Bythopirellula goksoeyrii: one gene and its partner. The protein of the gene in region 1 interacts with the protein of each later gene in a pairwise test. Links are inferred from orthologs where the notes say so. Each region holds a gene or a part of one and is shown on either strand. Other genes may lie near its edges.

What was found.
Region 2: the proteins of rlmKL (region 1) and typA interact in binary tests that used the Escherichia coli proteins (3 or more experiments, as listed by UniProt). The link is inferred for Bythopirellula goksoeyrii from one-to-one orthologs.

What each region holds. Positions count from the first base shown.
Region 1 is NZ_CP042913.1:2,259,681-2,262,706, reverse strand. What follows is about bases 1-2,957. They hold rlmKL (bifunctional 23S rRNA (guanine(2069)-N(7))-methyltransferase RlmK/23S rRNA (guanine(2445)-N(2))-methyltransferase RlmL), read left to right. Parts: upstream 1-395; coding sequence 396-2,519; downstream 2,520-2,957. Other genes in these bases: nadE (NAD(+) synthase), read right to left, coding at 2,557-2,957; Pr1d_RS08930 (TraR/DksA C4-type zinc finger protein), read left to right, coding at 1-328. Outside these bases: more of nadE, read right to left, coding at 2,958-3,026. UniProt on the Escherichia coli protein: Specifically methylates the guanine in position 2445 (m2G2445) and the guanine in position 2069 (m7G2069) of 23S rRNA. Methylation occurs before assembly of 23S rRNA into 50S subunits.
Region 2 is NZ_CP042913.1:2,510,068-2,513,025, reverse strand. Bases 1-2,889 are described here. They hold typA (translational GTPase TypA), read left to right. Parts: upstream 1-449; coding sequence 450-2,330; downstream 2,331-2,889. UniProt on the Escherichia coli protein: A 50S ribosomal subunit assembly protein with GTPase and nucleotide-independent chaperone activity, required for 50S subunit assembly at low temperatures, may also play a role in translation.

The DNA of each region.
Region 1 (3,026 bases):
CGCGCGGCTGACTTGTGATCAATGCCACGCCGCGGGCTTAGCCATCGTCGAGGCGGACGATGTGAGCAGCTCCGCAGATGCTGACGACTGGCAACAAGCGGCGATCTGTGAAATCTGCCGCAAACCCGTGCCACCTGAGCGGCTGGAAATCTTTCCCTCGGCTCGCCGTTGTGTTACCTGCCAAGATGCTGAGGATCGCGGCCTAGAACCCTCGGCAGTAGAATACTGCCCGAAGTGTGGGTCTCTCTTAGAAATGCGGGTCAGTCAGAGTGGCGGCGTGACACGCTACAAGCAGTTCTGCACAGGGCAACCCGCGTGCCGGCTCTAGGCGATGCGGAACGAGTCTGTCATCATTGACATTTCGCAATCCGAATTCCGCATTCCCAATTCCCTTTATGTCTTTCCAACTTGTTGCCACTGCTGCCTTTGGGCTCGAAGCCGTCGTCGTGCGGGAACTGGCTACCCTGGGCTATGAGGGCCGCGTTGCACGGCCGGGGCGAATCGAGTTCGACGGCGACGAAGCGGCGATCTGTCGCTCAAATCTTTGGTTGCGCTCGGCGGATCGGATCCTCTTGCAGTTGGCAAAGTTCTCCTCGCCAGACTTCGATGCCTTATTCGACACTGCCACTGAGTTGTCCTGGGAAGAATGGATTCACGTCGAGGCGGCAATCCTGGTTCGCGGTCGTTCGCACAAGTCTCAGCTATCGAGTGTTCCGGCAGTTCAACGGACTGTGAAGAAAGCAATCGTCCAGCGACTGCTGAACCAATTCCCCGAGCTTCCCGAGACCGGCCCACCGGTCCCGGTGGAGATAGCGATACTCGACGACGAAGCAACCTTGTCGATCGATACATCCGGCGAGGGATTGCACAAGCGTGGCTATCGCAAGTTGGCCGGGCCAGCGCAACTCCGTGAAACGTTGGCAGCTGCCTTGGTTCAATTAAGTTTCTGGAAGCCCGAGCGACCACTTGTCGATCCATTCTGTGGCACCGGGACAATAATCATTGAGGCAGCCATGCTTGCGCGGCGCATGGCCCCGGGACGCAATCGTGTGTTTGCTGCCGAGCAATGGCCAACGTTTCCCGGCGAACCCTGGCGGATAGCCCGGGAGGAAGCCGCCGACTTGATCTTGCCGAACTTGGAAGAGCGGCCGATGGGCACGGACATCGATTCTGAAACGCTGAGCCTGGCCCGCTATCATGCCGAGCAAGCTGAGGTCGCGGAAGATGTCCATTTTCAGCAACGAGCGTTTGCGGATCTCACCAGCAAGCGGCAGTTCGGCTGCACAATCATGAACCCACCGTACGGACTTCGCATGGGAGAGGAACGAGAAGTCGCGGAACTCTATCGCACGTTTCCCGAGGTGCTGCGAGGATTGAAGTCGTGGTCGCACTACATTCTCTCAGCTCGCGAAGACCTGGAGCAACTGGTTGGCCAGGAAGCAGATCGCCGTCGCAAGTTGTACAACGGAAAAATCGCCTGCACTTACTATCAGTTTTACGGGCCGCGACCACCGAAAGACTCGCAGTACACACAGCCAGCAGAAGCACCGGCATTCGGTGGTTTGCGAGACGAGGCTCGGCGACAGGCCGAAGAATTTGCCAATCGACTTAAGAAGCTTGCCCGGCATCTGCGGCGCTGGCCTACCAAGCGCGGGATCACCTGTTATCGACTCTATGAGCGTGACATTCCTGAAGTTCCGCTGGTCGTTGATCGCTATGAAGATGCACTGCATCTTGCGGAAATCGAGCGCCCGCATGAACGTACTGCCGCTGAACATGCCGACTGGCTTGACTTGATGTGCCGCACTGCTGCTGAAGCACTCGATGTGCCGCGCGAGGCAGTCTTCCTGAAACACCGCGCCCGGCAACGGGGGACCTCCCAGTATGAGCGAGTGAGTGATCGTCAGGAAATCCTGACGGTCACCGAGGGAGGCCTCAAGTTCAAGGTGAACCTGTCGGATTATCTCGACACGGGCCTGTTTCTCGATCACCGTATCACTCGCGAGATGGTTCGTAAGACGGCAGCAGGAAAACGGTTTCTCAATCTGTTCTGCTACACGGGAGCCTTCACCGTGTATGCCGCGGTTGGTGGCGCTGCCTCGACGACTTCAGTCGATCTATCGGCAAACTATCTCGACTGGGCCGTCGAGAACTTGCAACTCAACGGCCTGGCAGGTCCGCAGCATCGATTCATCCGAGCCGATGCGGAAGAGTTTCTATCTGATTTGAAACCGGACGAGAAATTTGATCTAGCAGTCGTCGATCCGCCCACATTCTCCAACAGCAAGCGATTGGAGCACGACTGGGATGTGCAACTGGGGCACGTTCCGCTACTCAACAAGCTGATAGAGCACATGGCACCGGAAGGTGTGATCTATTTCTCCACCAATTCACGAAGATTCAAGCTCGACGAAGCAGCACTAAAGGGTGTTGCGATTCGTGAGATTAGCAAGCAAACCGTGCCAGAAGACTTTCGCAACAAGCGGATTCATCGCTGCTGGCGGTTGGTGGCGCGTTGAAAGACTCGCTCTGCTGCGCTGGCGCTTCGCATCGCGGCTAACAATTCGAAATATATTCGCGTAGTTCGGCGAGTTCGCGTTCGAAGCCACCGGAGAGAATCGGAAAGCGGCACCAACTCTTGGGGTCGAGGTTTTCGTCGTCAAGATGGAACGACGGGGCATAACGTTCGCGTTTCCATTGATTGCGACACCAGAGCTGGAAAAAACGTTCGACCCAGGTGCCAAGTTGCTCGGGCGTGTACTCAGGGAATAGTTCTCGCACCGATTGAAATACTTCAACTGGCATGAGCTTATCTCGAATCGCGGCCCTCTCGACTGCGTCGAGTACCCGATAGGGCATCAGGTCCCCTTCATCAGTTTGTCCCTCCGAGGCTGGACGCAACTCAGCCGTCGGCTGCTGGGCATTGATCACTGAGAGTGCTCCCAACGGGCCGACCCCTTCGGGGCCAGTGGACTCCATCCACTTGAGCCATTCAAGTAAATAGGCCTTGTCGATACCGGCGATGG
Region 2 (2,958 bases), 250 kb from region 1 along the record:
CACACACTTCCGACTGTCGGTTGGTAGAAGCTCACGGACCGCACTGCAGAAGTGGGGATGATACCGTCATCTCTACTAGGGTAATAATAGTCCATTATAGAGTAGGTCCTCAAACCCAACAAGTTTACTCTCTGTTGGGCAAGCTCCTTTGGAGCAGCTCTCATGAGGTCGCACGGTTCAAAGTTAGACCTGTTACGAAGCAGAGTCGCCTTCGAACAGGGAACCCGAGGGACGGTTTAGGTGCTTCCAGGCAATAAATCGTGGCAAAACCGAGAAAAATGAACTGCCCAGCGACGGCTTAGTTTCGTACAATCACTAGTCCCTCCTGCCGACTTTGCGGCTGCCGAGAGGAGCTGTTGCTCCATTTCCCCGTTCCCCGATATTTACCCCTCCCCTTCAGATGCCGATCTGGATTGTGGAGTATCCCCACGTTTGGATCTCAAGCTGCCATGAATATGACACTCACACCTACCACAGCCCACCAGATTCGCAACGTTGCGATAATTGCCCACGTGGATCATGGCAAGACAACCTTGGTCGACAAGATGATGCTCCAGTCAGGGCAGTACCGGAACGAGGACTTGGCGAAATTGGCAGGGGGACAACATGGGCTGATACTCGATTCGAACGATTTGGAACGTGAGCGAGGCATCACCATTCTCAGCAAGAACTGTGCCGTACGTTACACATCGACCAGTGGTGATTCCTACCGTGTAAATCTCATCGACACCCCGGGTCACGCGGACTTTGGTGGCGAGGTCGAGCGCGTCCTGGGAATGGCCAGCGGAACGTTGCTTTTGGTGGATGCCTACGAAGGACCCATGCCGCAGACCCGCTTCGTACTAGAAAAGTCTTTGCTGCACGGTTTGCGGCCCATCGTGGTCGTCAATAAAGTCGATCGCCCCGATTCTCGCCCCCAGGAAGTGGTCAATGAGGTCTTCGATCTCCTGGTGGAAATGGATGCCCCTGAAGAATTCTTGGATTTTCCCGTGGTCTTCGCCTCAGCTAGAGAAGGTTGGGCTACCCTGGATCTCAATGAACCAAGCGATTCACTCCGACCCTTGTTCGAAACAATCATCGAACATGTCCCGCCACCAGAAGTAGGCCTAGAAGATGGCCCCTTGCGAATGCAAGTGACGTCGCTTGATTACTCCGACTATGTGGGGCGAATTGCCATCGGCCGAGTTCGCGAGGGAACGATCAAGCGTCGCCAGCGAGTCCTAGTTTTCGACCGGCAAGGCAATTCGGCAGAGAGACAAGTTGGTCAATTGCTGGGTTTTGACGGTCTTGACCGCAAGGAGGTAGAAAGCGTTGCGGCCGGTGATCTTTGTGCGATTACCGGACTGGAACCCATCGAAATTGGCGACACCATCTCAGATCTCACATGCACCGACCCACTGCCCGCGGTTCCCATCGACGAACCGACCTTGCACATGACGTTCCGAGTCAATGACGGCCCATTCTCCGGTCGCGAGGGAAAATTCCTTACCAGCCGCCAACTAGGGGAGCGTCTCGACAAGGAATTACGCTCCAATGTTGCCCTCCGAGTGGGCCCGGGGCCCAGCCAGGAGCAATTCTGCGTTTCTGGCCGGGGGCTCATGCATCTGGGAATTCTCATCGAAAACATGCGTCGCGAGGGATTCGAGCTCTGCGTCGGAAAGCCGGAAGTCATTCTTCGCGATATCGATGGGGTCCGTAGTGAACCGATCGAGCAACTCGTCGTCGATTGTCCGGAAAGATGCCAAAATGCCGTGATGGCCTTGTTGGGGGACCGCCGTGCCAATCTCACCAAAATGACCCACCGAGAGTCGAGTGGCTTCGTGCATCTTGAGTTCACCATCCCTGCTCGGTCGCTCATGGGACTTAAGAACCGCATGCTCAACGCGACCCAGGGAGAGGCCATCATGCACCATACTTTCCTTGGATATGAGCCAATCCGAGGTGCAACACCGAGCAGACCAGTGGGAGTGCTCATTGCCAACGAATCAGGCATGGCAACCGCGTATTCACTCGATGCCCTTTACGATCGTGGTGAATTCTTCATTCGCCCTGGCGATCAGGTCTACGAGGGCCAGGTGATTGGCGAGCATTGCCGCGTAGGCGACTTGGTAGTGAACGTCGTCCGAGGCAAGAAACTCACCAACGTCCGCGCAGCCGGCAAAGACGACAACAGCCAGGTTCGCCCCGTGCGAGCGATGTCTCTTGAAACATGTCTGGAGTATATCGAAGAAGACGAGTTAGTCGAAGTAACCCCCAGCATGGTCCGCCTCCGCAAAATGATGCTAATCGAAGCCGACCGCCGCCGAGCAGCACGGCAAGCGAATGGTTAGAGGGTAAGTGACTGGTGGCGAAAGTAAACAACTGACCACTGACAACTATCACCTTCTCCGACCCTTCCTTCAACTATCCCGCAGGGTTATCAGCAATTAGTCGGGGTCGAGCGCAGTGATACCCCGGTTAGAGTCGAGCAAGCCAACAACACCGCAGAGGGGTGACAGCACCACTCCCCAATACCTCTATTCTGTGTTCCTCAGAGGCCTCTGTGCTACTAACGATTCAAGTTTTCGCAGCATACGCAAATTCTTCTCAGCAAAAATCAAAGGAGAAATCGGACGCGGACAAACGCGGATTTAGCGGAATACCACGGATTATTCGAGTGTTGAATTCTCTTAACATCCGCGTAAATCCGTCCGATCAGCGATCATCCGTGTCTAATTTCTTTCTGTTTATTCGGTTGCGGCAAGTGGCCGCGCTGGGGTTTATTGAGAGGCCTGCGGTTGATACTTGGTTGCCAGCTCCCCTTCGCGACACCAGGTTTTCACCCCAGGTATCGTTCTATTCACTTAAGTGTGTTCATTAGAGCAGTTATAAGGATTATTTGGCACAACAAATTCTCTTTGCTAATCCCCCTCTCCCCCGTTGGTGGGGTTTTTACCCACTTGCGGTTCTAGGCTTGTG